Regions from separate parts of the Paraburkholderia sp. CHISQ3 genome, predicted to be linked through region 1. Evidence: riboswitches for the same ligand, from Rfam matches in the RefSeq annotation. Region 1 holds a riboswitch; each other region holds the start of a gene.
What was found. A riboswitch is a leader RNA that binds a small molecule or an ion and turns the genes downstream of it on or off. The one in region 1 is predicted to bind cobalamin.

Region 1 (4,609 bases):
CCTGCCGTGACCGTCGTCTTGCCCTGACCCGATGCAGGCGCACTGATGAACAACGCGGGACACGCCGGCATCGCTCAGAACTCCACGCCGCGTTGTGCCTTCACGTGCTGCTCGCGATACGGATGTTTGACGAGGCGCATTTCGGTGACGAGATCGGCGGCTTCGATCAGCGCATCGGGTGCGTGGCGGCCGGTCACGACGACGTGCAGCGCGGCGGGCCGGGCGTTTAACACCGCAAGTACTTCGTCGAGTGGCAGGTATTCGTATTTCAGCACCGTGTTGAGTTCGTCGAGGATCACCATCTGGTAGTCGCCACTGTCGATCATGCGGCGCGCCTCGTCCCAGCCTTTGCGCGCGGTGGCGATGTCGGCGTCGCGGTCCTGCGTGTTCCATGTATAACCGTCGCCCATCGTGACGAAATCGCAGTGCGCCTGGGCGCCGAGAAAATCGCGCTCCGACGTATGTAGTGCACCTTTGATGAACTGCACGACGCCAAGCCGCATGCCATGACCGAGTATGCGCACGGCCATGCCGAACGCTGCCGTACTCTTGCCCTTGCCGTTGCCTGTGTTGACGATCAGCAGGCCTTTTTCGACGGTGGCCGTAGCCTGCTTCTTTTCGTGTCCTTCGCGACGCCGTTGCGTCATGCGTTGATGCGATTCGGGATCGGTTTTCATCGGTCGAGGTCCTGTTCAGTGGAAGCGGAGAGAGTGGAGTGAACGAGTGGATCGGCAACGAGTGCGACGGTGACGCCGTCGTGCACCGTCTTGCCGACGATCAGATAACCGTGAGGTGCCGCGAGTCGCGCGCACGGTTCGCACACACCATCAATGCCCAGATGCACTCGCGCGGCCGCCGAACGTGCAGGCGGCGCGAGCAGTACAGCCGCGATCTGCGTGGATGTGAAAAGACGCAGTGGCAACGCATGACGGGCGCAGAACTCGAGCAGGCCGGGTTCGTTCGCTTTGGTATCGACAGTAGCGATTTCCCGGATCTCGGCGAGCGAGCGCGTACCGAGCGCGGCACGCAGCGCGGCATCGATCTGATCGGCCGACACATTGCGTCGACAGCCGATGCCGGCGATCAGGGTCTTCGTCATGGGTGGATTTCGGATGTGGCGATGCGTGTCGGCAGACCGACGTCGCAGTAGCGATCGCTTATTACCTGGGCGCCGTGTGTCTGTCCCCCGCAGACCCGGCGTTCGGCGTCGTCATCGTCGAGTTCGACGATGACGTTCGCCCCCTCGTCTGGCCGGTATCCGGGCTGGCGGCCTCATGTCGTTGCCTTCCCATCCGCACGCGGCGGACAGTGGCTTCGAACGACATGTGCGGCTCGAAGGCCGCGGGCCGTTTACCGTTGCGGGGACAGCACAGGTTGAGCGCAATGCGCGCTTTCTGTTTCCCGTTTAACTGCACACGCGAGCGCGCGTGCGGGCACCAAACGAGCGCATACGATATCACAGCGCAACACGGTGCCTTCCTTGACGCAGCAAGGCCGGCGGCCTACACTCGCACGCACTCTGGTGCTCGCGTGCGCGCCTCCCGCGCACGCAGTTAAACGGGAAACAGGGCGTCCTCCCACCGCGGAACGGACCAACCTGTGCTGCCCCCGCAACGGTAAGCGAAAGCAGCGCGCAAGCGCTGCAAGACCGGCTTCGCTGCATGCACATCAACCCCGCATGCAATCGACCACTGCGCGACATGAGCGTCGCGTGGGAAGGTGAAGCGGTTCATTCGTTAGCCCGGATACCGGCCAGACAAAATGGGTTCGCGCCGCGGGGATGCGGCGTGTCGTCCACGATTTCCTTGTGTTTCCATTCGCGCCGTACTCCGCGTCATCGTCCCCGCGTTTCGTCTTCTACTGGCCTGTCACGGCGGCGTTCTGTCGTATGGACGAGCAGTTGAACGACGTATCGCGAAGCACGTGGCGGAGCCCTCCGGTGGCGTGGACACACGCGGGTTGTCGGCGAATCCCTCACCGCCACCACGGAGCAGCGATGCAGACACAGATGCGCAAGATTCCCGCCACGATCGTCACGGGCTTTCTCGGCAGCGGCAAGACGACCTTGCTGCGACATATTCTTCAACATGCCGGCGGCCTGCGCATCGCGGTGATCGTCAACGAGTTCGGCGAACTCGGCATCGACGGCGAGATTCTCAAGGGCTGCGGTATCGGCTGCGATGAGGACGGCCGCGAAACGGCGGGACAGGTCTACGAACTCGCGAACGGATGTCTGTGCTGTACCGTGCAGGAAGAATTTTTCCCGGTCATGGAGCAGCTTCTCGAACGGCGCGAGCAGATCGATCATGTGCTGATCGAAACCTCGGGACTCGCGTTGCCGAAGCCACTCGTGCAGGCGTTCAACTGGCCGACGATCAAGAACAGCTTCACGGTAGACGCCGTCGTCACGGTGGTTGATGGACCCGCTGCCGCGAGCGGCCAGTTCGCAGACAATCCGGTCGCCGTCGATGCGCAGCGCAAGGCCGATCCGAATCTCGATCATGAATCGCCGCTGCACGAACTGTTCGAAGACCAGCTCGCTTCCGCCGATCTCGTGATCCTCAACAAGACCGACCTGCTCGACGACGCGCAGCAGGCCGCTGTCGAAGCGCTGGTCCGTGAGGAGATTCCGCCGCAGGTGAAGATCGTCCGCGCGCAGAACGGTCAGCTCGACCTGCACGCATTGCTCGGGCTCGAGGCGGCGTCGGAAACCACGATTCATTTACGGCACGATCACCACGGTTCTGCCGACGATCCCGATCATCATCACGACGACTTCGATTCGGTGGTGGTGGAATGTACAGCGCTATCGCGCGAGGCGACGATCGCCGCGTTGCAGCAGCTCGTCGAGACGCACACGATCTATCGTGTGAAGGGTTTCGCGGCATTGCCGGGCGCGCCGATGCGGCTCGTCGTGCAGGGTGTGGGACGGCGCTTCGACAGTTACTTCGATCGGCGCTGGAGAGCGGACGAACAAGCGGACGAGCCGCAGAAGAGCCGCTTCGTGCTGATCGGCGAAGATCTCGACCAGGCCGCGCTGCAACGCGCATTCGATGCCGCATTGAACCCCGCGGTACACGCCGAAGCACAGCGGGCCTGACGCGCTATGCATCTGCTGCGTACCACGCCGGGTGGCTTCGTCGACGACACGGCCGGTGTCGTCCGGATCGATCAGCAGCCTGCGGACATCGTGGTACTCAGCTCGGCCGATACCACGCTGTCGCTGCTCGCGAGCGTCGTCACGCGGCTCGGTCCAGACTTCCCGAGCGTGCGGCTCGCCAACGTGACTTATCTGCGCCAACCCGCGTCGGTCGACTTCTATGTCGACGACGTGCTGCAACATGCGCGCGTCATCGTGGTCGACCATCTGGGCGGTGAAGCCTACTGGCCGTACGGCATCGAACAGGTGGTCGCGCTTGCTGGGCGACGTGGGCAGTTGCTGGCGATGTTTTCAGGCGATCTCCAGGAAGACCCGAACCTCGTCGCCAAAAGTACCGCCGATGCCGCGCTGTGCGAGCGGCTATGGCGCTATCTGCGCGAAGGCGGTCCGCAGAATGCCGAGGCATTTCTGCGCTGCATAGCGTGGCAGGCGTTCGGTTGGGGAAGTGAGCCCGCGTTGCCGCGACCGCTACCCGCTGCCGCCCTGTATCACCCGCAGCACGACCAGCCGACTATCGAAGCGTGGCAAACGCGCTGGCAAACTCACGCTGTAGCAGATAAAGCGCCGGTCGTCGCGATCCTGTTCTATCGCGCGCATCTGCAGGCGGCCAACACGGCGGTTTTCGACGCATTGATCGAAGAGCTCGAAGCACGTCAAATGAATCCACTACCCATCGCGCTCACTTCGCTGAAAGATGCAGTGAGCCGCGACGTGGTCCAACAACTGTGCGAGCGCCACAACGTTGCGCTGGTGCTGAACACAACCGCGTTCGCCGCTAGCGCAATCGACGATCCCGAACCGCTCGCGCTAGCCGGCGACGCGCCGGTAATGCAGGTAATCCTGAGCGGCGGCAACCGCGACGACTGGGTGAAGGACAACCAGGGACTCAATTCGCGCGACATCGCAATGCACGTTGCGCTGCCTGAAGTGGATGGGCGGATCATTACGCGCGCGATCAGTTTCAAGGGGCTCGCGTATCGCTGTGCGCATACCGAAGTGGATGTGGTGCGTTATCAGCCGGATGCGGAGCGCGTTGCGTTCGTCGCCGAATTGAGTCGACGCTGGTGCCGGCTGCGTCAGTTGCGTAACGACGAGAAACGACTCGCGCTGATTCTCGCCAATTACCCGCAGAGCGAAGGACGCATCGGCAACGGTGTCGGTCTCGACACGCCGGCGTCGGTGGTCGGCATTCTCGCGATGCTTCGCGACGAAGGCTATCGCGTGAGCGACCTGCCAGTCGATGGCGCCGGGTTGATGCAACGGCTCACGCAGGGCGTTACCAACGATCCGGCCGTGCGCGATCTGCGACCCGCGTTGCAAAGTCTCGCGCTCGCCGACTATCTCGCCTATTTCACGCAATTGCCCGAGGAAGTGCGCCATGCGTTGAACGCTCGCTGGGGACCGCCGGAAAGCGACCCGACGTTACGTCGTGGGCGCTTCATGATCGCC
Region 2 (4,609 bases), on a different contig from region 1:
TTGGCCTGGTTGTGCGATCCGAAGGCTTATGCAGCCGCCACGAGCATCGCCAGGGTTTCGGCAATCAGCGCCGGCTTGTCTTCGTTCTCGATCTGCAATTCGTTCATCGTCTTGACGATGATCCGGCCGCCACCCTTCTTTTCCACCGAGACCAGCGTCACGCGATTTCTCACGCGCGCACCCGCTTTCACCGGCGTCATGAAGCGCACCTTGTCGAGCCCGTAGTTCAGCCCGGCCGATGCGTCCGCGGGAATGATGCCGACCTCGATCGCAGCCGCCGCCAGCAGCGACAGCGTCAGATAGCCGTGCGCGATCGTGCCGCCGAACGGGCTCTCGCGTGTCGCACGCTCCACGTCCACATGAATCCACTGCCGGTCGCCGGTGCATGCTGCGAAGGCGTCGATGCGTGCCTGATCGACGGTGACCCAGTCCGATATGCCCAGTTCACGGCCTACGAAGTCGTCGATCGTGGCGACGCTGTATCCATTGATGCTCATCGTGTCTGCTCCTTAAGGCCGGTCACGCGAACTGTTCGCGCAACCACTTCTTGTTGGTTTTGCCGACGCTCGTTTTCTGCAGTGCTTCGACGAACTTGACGATCTGCGGCACCGCGTACTTCGAGATCCGCCCGGTCTTGCAGAAACCCATCACGTGTTCCTTGACGCCGTCTTCGGTCAACGCCGCGCCCGCCTTCAGCACCACGAGCGCCACCGGCCGTTCGCCCCATTTGTCGTCCTTGATGCCGATCACCGCGACTTCCGCGACATCGGGGTGCTGCGAAATCAGGCTCTCGATTTCAAGCGACGAAATCCATTCACCGCCCGACTTGATGACGTCCTTGATGCGATCGGTGATCTGGATGTTGCCGGTCGCGTCGATGTTCGCGATGTCCTGGGTATGCAGGTAACCGCCAGCCCAGAGTTGCGTGGAGGCATCGGGATTGTTCAGGTAGCCCTGCGTGAGCCACGGTGCACGCGCGACGATCTCGCCGTAGGCCTTGCCGTCGTGCGCAACGTCTTCCATGCTCTCGTTGACGATGCGCAGATCGACGAGCGGAACGGGAAAGCCGGTCTTGCAGCGCAGACGCACCTCTTCATCGCGATCGAGCGGGCCGGTGTGCGGCGGTAGTTGCGCGAGGCTCAAGACAGGACACGTCTCCGACATCCCGTAGCCGACGAAGATATCGATGCCGCGCTCGAGCGCCGCGCTCGCAAGACCATGCGGCAGCGCGCCGCCGCCGATGATCACCTTCCACTTGCTGAAGTCCGCGTGCTTCGCGGTATCGCACGAAAGCAGCATGTGCAGGATCGTGCCGACGCAGTGCGAAAACGTGACGCCTTCGTCGCGGATCAGTTGTACGAGACGCTCGGGTACGTAGCGGCCCGGATAGACCTGCTTCACGCCTAACACGGTGGCGATGTAGGGCATGCCCCAGGCGTGCACATGGAACATCGGCGTGAGCGGCATATAGACGTCGCCGCGATGAAAGCGCTGGCCCGACATCGGACTCGCGAGCGCCGCCATCAAGGTCAGCGTGTGCAGAACCAGCTGACGATGCGAGAAGTACACGCCCTTGGGCAGGCCCGTAGTACCGGTCGTATAGAACGTGGTGGCCCGGGTGTTCTCGTCGAAGTCGGGGAAGTCGTAGCTCGTGGCGCTCGTTGCGAGCATCGCTTCGTATTCGGTAGCGAACGCAATGGTGTGTGCGGTCGGTTCACTACCCGGCTCATCGATCCATACGAAGGTGCGGACCGTTTCGAGTTGATCCTTGATCGCTTCGACCACCGGCAGGAAATCGGTGTGAACGAACAGCACCTCGGCGCCGGCGTGATTGATCGTGTAGGCGATCTCGGCCTCCGACAGGCGCACGTTGACCGTCTGCAGCACGGCACCCATCATCGGGACCGCGAAGTACGCCTCCAGATAGCGGTGGCTGTCCCAGTCCATCACCGCCACCGTGCTGCCGTGCCGCACGCCGAGCCCGTCGAGACCATTGGCGAGCCGCGCAATGCGTTCCTTCAGCGTGGTGTAGGTCATCCGCAGCTTGCCGCGGTAGACGATTTCCTGGTCCGGTGCCTGAACGAACGACGTATGCAGCAACTGCTTGATCAGCAGCGGATAGGCGTACGGGGAAGGCGTGATGTCTTGCACGGCGTCCTGCATCTAAATCTCCTTGAGTCGAGAAATCGATCGGGCTGACACAGGCTGTGGGTACGTATCGCGTGCGGTGGCATCCCGGTTGATGCCATCATCGATTTGATCAGGGGGACGGACTATCCCCCGAACAGGGGAGCGTTATGGGGGTAGGCGCGCCGCGGAGATTGCGGCGCAGACGGGGCCGTTGCAAAAGCGCGTCGCACGAGCCCCGCGTTTGCCCGAAAAGATTGACTGCGCCGCGCGGGAATCGTTACGCTCTCGCCTCGATGGTTCCCGTGATAGGGATAAAAGGGAACGCAGTAGTCGCGTCGATGGATCGACGCTTCGAGTCTGCGGCTGCCCCCGCAACTGTAAGCGGCGAGTCCGTGCCACTCATGGCCACTGGGAAACCGGGAAGGTCGGCACCGGGCGGCGACCCGTGAGCCAGGAGACCTGCCATCAACCGAGGTCCTGCAGCCGCGCCGGGCGGGGTGTCCCGAAGCGCGAGCACCGCGTGATGCGAGTGCGTGTTGCAAGGACGGCTCCGACCTCTGGATCTGTCACATGGCTAGCATCATTAGAAAAACCGCTTTCTTTCAGAAAGCTTTCTCGCGTCGCGTTGCGGGAGTTGCGGGAATTTCCGCCGCCCTCGCCCTTTCGTTCGGTGCATCGATCGCACAGGCGGCTGACGATTCGACGTCGCCACCAGCGCCGCAATCTTCCTCCGACACCACGACCACACTGCCGAACATCGTCGTCACCGGCGATACGCAGCATCTACCGCAATCGTTCGATCAACGGTATGCGACGACGCACGTTCTGACGCGTCAGGATCTCGACCGGCTCTCGCCCGCCGATCCCAGCATCACGCAGGCGCTCGCTACGCTTCCCGGTGTTACCGTTGCGCAGAACGGCGGGCCGGGCGCGACGGCGTCTGTCAGCATTCGCGGTTCGTCGGGTGCGCAGGTTGCCGTGTTTATCGACGGTATCCGCGTGGGCTCCGCGACCACGGGCACAGCGGAATGGGCCGATCTGCCGGCTTCAGCCTTTGAGCGTGTCGAAGTGATTTCAGGTCCCGCGGCGGCTTCGTTCGGCGCCAACGCGGTGGGCGGTGTCGTGCAGCTGTTCACACGCCACTCGGCGAATCAGCCCAACCAGACCACGATCTCCACCGGTGGCGGTTCGAACAAGACGTTTGATACGCAGATTCGTACGTCCGGCAGTATCCCCTCGACCGGCCCACTTGCTGCGCTTGCCGGGCTCACATATTCGCTCGGATTGCACGACTACAACACGGCCGGGATCGATACGACCCAGCCTTACGCATACGGTCACGAAGCAGGCCGCAATCCGTACCACGCGCAGGATATCGACGGCCGCCTCGGCTATGCGCACGGCGACTGGTCGATTTCCACGTTCGCGCTTTATCACCGGTCGGACCTCTCGTACGACAATGCGGGCGGCGATAACCGGCAACTCGATCACCAGTTGACGACGGGCGTCGCATTCCACTGGGACATCGCACCGGACACGCAGTTCGACCAGTCCGTCGGTTACGCGAACGACCGCCAGTTTTACTACACCACCAACAGCCCGGGTATTTCGAGCGACAAGATCGACTCGACGCGTCTCAGCACATCGACGTCGCTCACGCATCAGGAAAAGGGCTTCCGGTTGTTCGGCCTGCCGCTGTCGGGTGAGACGAAGCTTGCCTACGACTTCTCGCGCGAACAAGCCTTCCTGCCTGTCGATATCCCAACCGGCGTGCCGACGCGCAACGATTCCGCGGTGTCGCTCCATCAGTCGGCCACGCTCGGTGCGCTCACGCTGTTCCTCGCGGGACGCCATGAGATTGTCGAAGGCCAGTCGGTCAACACCGGCAATGTCGCCGTGTCGTATGCGATCACGCCCGTCTACACGGCGCGACTGTCATACGGCAACGCGTTCCGTCTGCCGACTTTCAACGATCTGTACTACCCGCAATTCGGCAACCCGAATCTCCGGCCCGAACGCAGCGATTCAGTCGAAGCAGCACTCGACGCGGCCACTTCGTTCGGCAATTTCTCGCTGGCGATTTACAACACCCGCGTGCATAACCTGATTGCGTATAACTCGGCGACCTTCGCGCCCGATAACATCGGCGAAGCGCGTATTCAGGGCATCGACCTCTCGTACAAAGGCACACTCGGCAAGTCCACACCCGTCAGTCTTGCTGTCGGCATCCTGAATCCGCAGGACATCACCGACCGCAGCTGGCTCAATCGTCGCCCGCGTCAAACGGTCAACCTGAGTGTCGATCACACCTGGGATGAGTTCCACCTGCATGCGCTCAGCACGGGCGTCTCTGTGCTGTATGGCGGGACGACGTTTGACGATCAGTTCAATGCGACTTATCTGCCGTCTTATACGCGGGTCGATTTGCGCGCGTCGTATCGGGTTAATTCGCATCTCACGGTGTCGGCGAATCTGTCGA
Region 3 (4,609 bases), on a different contig from region 1:
GAAAAACAGCGCCGAAGGTTTCGCACCAGTGGGCATCTGGATAGTGTTCATCGCCGTGCCGGTGGAACTGAATTCGGCGATCGTGCCCGCGCTCTTCTGGGCGACCCAGAGATTGCCGGAGCTGTCGATGGCAAGCGCGCCAGGCGACGTCACGTTGATGTCTTGCTGCCAGACACCGTCTGTGGTGTAGACGCGGACCCGATTGCCAGGAAGGTCGCTCGCATACAGCAGCGAGCCCGAGGTGGCGAGCCCGGTCACGACATCGGCATGGGTTTCGGTTGTGTCCGCACTGACGTTGATGAGCACATCGCGCGTTTGCGTGGTGCGGTTGTAGCGTCCCACTGCGCCGCTGCCGTACACGTTGTTGAATTGCAAGGCGGCGAAGATCGATGTGGCGTTGCCGGTAATGGCGCTGCCCTGGAACTCGTTGTGCAGGCCAAACGAGCCGATGCCCTTGCCGCTCTGATAGAGCGCGACGCCACCTTCGTTTTCATCCCAGAACGACGCGGTGTAGATGACGCCTTCGGGCGCGACCCACATCGAGCGCGCGGTACTGCCCACATGCGTGGCGTCGGTGCCGAAGGTGTTGGCGATCCAGTCGGTGGTGTACTGCTGCGCCTGACATACCGGCGCGATCGTAGCGATCAGCACGGCGGAAAGAAACGCGGAATAGATGCGATGCTTGATCATCGGTGAATCCTCTCAGCAGTATTGTTTTTCCCTGACCTCCCAATATAGTTCGCGAATCGCGAACATGGGTGATGTTGCGATGACAATTGCACGAGAATATCGACGCGCGTTGCATGCGACGATGTTTGCAAGCCTTACACGCGCGTTAGATTGCGTGAGTGCGATGAAGGACTGCGCACCATGTGCGTGCGCAACGGACATGCAAATGAAAGTCGAGCCTCATGCGGAGCGCATGCAGGAGATGAGCGACGCGCAGATCGATCCCACTATCTATGCAGCGGGCCACCAGACCCAGCCGCGTGTCGAACGTTGCAATTCGATGCGCGAGAGCGGGCCGACTTCGATTCGCGTGTAAGCAGCGAGCGGTGCACGTAGCGCATGCAGTAGCGCGGCGCGTATCACGACAGCATGCGTGACTGCGACGACGGCAGGTACTTCTGGAAGTTGTTCGAGCCACTGCGCGACCCGCGTCGACACCGCGGCGAACGATTCGCCATCGGGCGGCGCGGCATGGGGATCGGTGCTCCAGGCGGAGAGCATCGGCAGCTCGTCTGTTGCGATGTCCGCGACGCGCTGGCCATGCCAGCGGCCGTAACTCATGTCGGCAAGCGCAGGTGCGATGTCGGCGGTGAGATTCAACGCTGCGGCCGTTTCGCGAGCACATGGGGCAGGGCTGCTGAATACGAGCGCATCGCGAGGCACATCGAGTTGTGCGCGATACGCATGCGCGTCGTCACGACCGCGTGCATCGAGTGGATCGTCGGCGGGGAAGCGGCCGCTGCGCATCGCGGCGGTCGCTGCATGGCTTACTAGCCATAACCGTGTGTGCATTGCGCTGCTCTCCCATGAAGCGTGTGCCGCGAAGTTTAGCGCGTAGAATAACGCCGCTGAAGCAAGGAAGCCGGTGCAAGTCCGGTGCGGTCGCGCCACTGTAATCGGTTCAATGAAGAACCGGAAGCCAGACCCTCGCTTCACGTCATCTTTTTCTCACGACCACCACGACTATCGGGGCGCGTAACCCCAGGAGAAGTCCGTCATGACCGATGCTGTTTTCAAACCGGCTGTCCAGCCGGTGCCGATCCCTCTGCGTGAATTGCTGCCGTGGATTATCTTCGGCGGCCTGCTGCTGTTACTGGCGATCTATTTCGTCGGCGCCGAAGAAGGCGCGACGTCGTTGATCCCCGGCATGTACGTGCACGAGTTCGTGCACGACGGCCGCCATCTGCTCGGCTTTCCTTGCCACTAACCGGGAGTCGACATGGTCGGTAGATTGTTGATGCGCGGGATGCTCACGGGCATCGTCGCGGGATTGCTCACGTTCACTTTTGCGAAGATCGCCGGCGAACCGCAGGTCGATCAGGCGATCTCGTTCGAAGAGAAAGCCGATGCCGCGAAGGGCGAAGCGCCCGAGCCAGAAATTGTCAGCCGTCACACGCAGGCGGGGCTCGGTTTGTTGACCGGTGTGGTCGTGTATGGCGCGGCGGTGGGCGGCTTGTTCTCGCTCGTGTTCGCGTATGCATACGGCCGCTCGGGCCGGCTCGGTGCACGTGCGTTGTCGGCGTTGCTCGCGCTCGCAGCATTCGTCGCGATCGTGATCGTGCCGAATCTCAAGTATCCGGCCAATCCGCCATCGATCGGCGACCCCGAGACGATCGGCTATCGCACGGGCCTGTTCTTCCTGATGATCGCGATCTCGCTGGCGGCGACGGTGTTCTCGTTGAAGCTGCGGCGTCATGCGGCTGCACGATTTGGCGCGTGGAATGGAGCGATCGTCGCCGGTGCGGTGTTTATCGTCATCATCGCGGCCGTGCAACTCGGCCTGCCGTCGATCAACGAAGTGCCCGCCGCGTTCCCTGCTGCGCTGTTGTGGAAATTCCGCCTCGCGGCGCTTGGCATGCAGGCGATCATGTGGACGACGATCGGGTTGCTGTTCGGTGCGCTCGTCGAGCGTGCACAGCAGAGCTCGCGCAACGTGTTGCCGGCCGGGCTGTGAACGGTTGAAGTCGAGAAGTCGAGCGAGCGCGACACCGGCGAAATCCTGCTGCGCGTTGCTGCTTCACATCGGCGCGGGCCGATGTTGCCGCAGCAGTCCATCGCGAATGAACTGCGCGAGTTCGCGTCCGGCCGGGTTGGCGCCCTGCGCAGGAAATCGCAGGCTGATCGCGAACGGCGGAAGTTCGGGCAGTTGAGCATCCGCGCTGAGAATGTCGAGATCGGCGGGCACGGTCGACGTCAGCCACGCGGTCACAGCGAGCCCGCTGCGCACCGTCGCGGTGGTCGCTTCGATGTTGCCGCTCTCGAAGACCGTGCGCCACTCGATGCCACTGCTGCCCAGCGCACCGAGCACGGTCTGCCGGAATGCGCAGGTATCGCTCACCATCGAGACCGGCAGCGGTCGCTTCAGATGCGCGCTGCCGCCGCGCGCGCCGACCCACACCAGGCGTTCGACACGCAGACATTCGCCACTTGCTTCGGTTGCAGGTTCTTCGATCACTGCGACATCGAGCGAACCGCGCGCGAGTGCCTCCGCGAGCTCCGGCGATGAACCGCAGACAATCGCCATCTCCACGTTCGGCCATGCTTCGGTAAACGCCTTGAAGATCGGCGCGAAGCAGGCACCGACCAGATCGTAGGGCACACCCAGACGCACCTGGCCGAGTATCGGACGGGCCGCCATATCCGCCCAGATTTCATCGTTCATGCCGAGCAGGCGTTTCGCCTTGCCGAGAAAGCGTTCGCCGACCTGAGTCAGTTCGAGCTGGCGTCCGACGCGGTCGAACAGGTCGCAACCCAAAGCCTCCTCGAGGCGCTTGATCTGCTGGCTCACCGCGCCCTGAGTCAGGTGCAGGCGGTTGGCGGCAACGGTCATGCTGCTGTGGTCGGCAACCACAACGAAAGTGCGTACCAGTGCGAGGTCGAGATTTCGGTTCATCGTCGCATTATATTGTCTAATGTGAATCATCATAAACTTTCGATTTTCTAATGTGAACGAGATGACTACAGTGACGTTTTGCTCCGGAACGCTGCCATGTCCTTCGTCGCCACCTCGACCGGCTCGATCGCACCGTTGATCCTGTTTGCCGCCGTCGCCACCGTGACACCGGGTGGCGCGACGGCGCTTGCCACTGCGTCGGGCTCGCAGTTCGGCTTTCGCCGCTCGATTCCATTGATGGCGGGCATCGCGCTGGGGCTTGCGTCGCTGGCCGCCGCTGCCGCCGCCGGTCTCGCTGGCGTGCTGCTGGCCGCGCCCGTGCTGCAGACCGGCATGAAGGCGATCGGCAGCGCATATCTGCTGTGGCTGGCGTGGCGGGTCGCGCGCAGCGGGGCGCCCGATCTCGACCGCTCGACGGCGGCGCCCACCACCTTGCTCGGCGGGGCGTGTCTGCTCTGGCTCAATCCGAAGGGTTGGGCCATGGCGCTCGGCGCGGCGGCGTCGTTCGCGATGCTCGCGAACGGACCGCTGCATCTCGCGTTGCTGCTTGGCGGCGCGTTCGGGGTGTCGGCGGCGGTGTCGCTGTCGCTGTGGTGCGCAGCCGGCGTGCTGCTCGCGCGACTGGTGCGCACCCAGCGGCAATGGCGCATTGTCAATACGCTACTCGGCGTGTTGCTGGCGGTATCGATTGTTCCAATGTGGAGATAGCAATGGTTGCAACAGCGTTTGCGGAATCGTTCGACCTGATGTCCGCGTTCGACGCGGTGACCGAATACTGGTCGCCGAAAGTCGTGGCGCAGGTCAACGATCAGTACATGAAGATCGCGAAGGTGAAGGGCGAACTGGCGTGGCACAGCCATCGCGATGAGGACGAACTGTTCTACATAGTGCGTGGCCGGCTGCGGATGGAATACGAAGGCGGCCGCGTCGTCGAGCTTGGCGAGGGGGGCGTGCACGTCGTGCCAAAGGGCGTGCTGCACAATCCGG

Region 2: it holds a riboswitch for cobalamin, as region 1 does, so the genes downstream of both, M0D65_RS11225 (TonB-dependent receptor) here and cobW (cobalamin biosynthesis protein CobW) in region 1, are expected to answer to the same signal.
Region 3: it holds a riboswitch for cobalamin, as region 1 does, so the genes downstream of both, M0D65_RS12430 (CbtB-domain containing protein) here and cobW (cobalamin biosynthesis protein CobW) in region 1, are expected to answer to the same signal.

Annotation. Positions count from the first base shown of each region.
Region 1 is NZ_JALPRG010000018.1:97,210-101,818, reverse strand. Features, by position in the region: gene M0D65_RS31710 (cobyrinate a,c-diamide synthase) at 1-71, opposite strand, end outside; gene cobO (cob(I)yrinic acid a,c-diamide adenosyltransferase) at 75-677, opposite strand; gene M0D65_RS31700 (cobalamin biosynthesis protein) at 674-1,099, opposite strand; cobalamin riboswitch at 1,232-1,456, opposite strand; cobalamin riboswitch at 1,504-1,772, shown strand; gene cobW (cobalamin biosynthesis protein CobW) at 1,997-3,100, shown strand; gene cobN (cobaltochelatase subunit CobN) at 3,107-4,609, shown strand, end outside.
Region 2 is NZ_JALPRG010000004.1:290,978-295,586, forward strand. Features, by position in the region: gene M0D65_RS11215 (MaoC family dehydratase) at 27-497, opposite strand; gene M0D65_RS11220 (fatty acid--CoA ligase) at 520-2,163, opposite strand; cobalamin riboswitch at 2,408-2,612, shown strand; gene M0D65_RS11225 (TonB-dependent receptor) at 2,701-4,609, shown strand, end outside.
Region 3 is NZ_JALPRG010000004.1:560,667-565,275, reverse strand. Features, by position in the region: gene M0D65_RS12440 (SMP-30/gluconolactonase/LRE family protein) at 1-690, opposite strand, end outside; gene M0D65_RS12435 (histidine phosphatase family protein) at 961-1,521, opposite strand; cobalamin riboswitch at 1,536-1,679, shown strand; gene M0D65_RS12430 (CbtB-domain containing protein) at 1,727-1,936, shown strand; gene M0D65_RS12425 (CbtA family protein) at 1,949-2,683, shown strand; gene M0D65_RS12420 (LysR substrate-binding domain-containing protein) at 2,747-3,622, opposite strand; gene M0D65_RS12415 (LysE family translocator) at 3,719-4,330, shown strand; gene M0D65_RS12410 (cupin domain-containing protein) at 4,333-4,609, shown strand, end outside.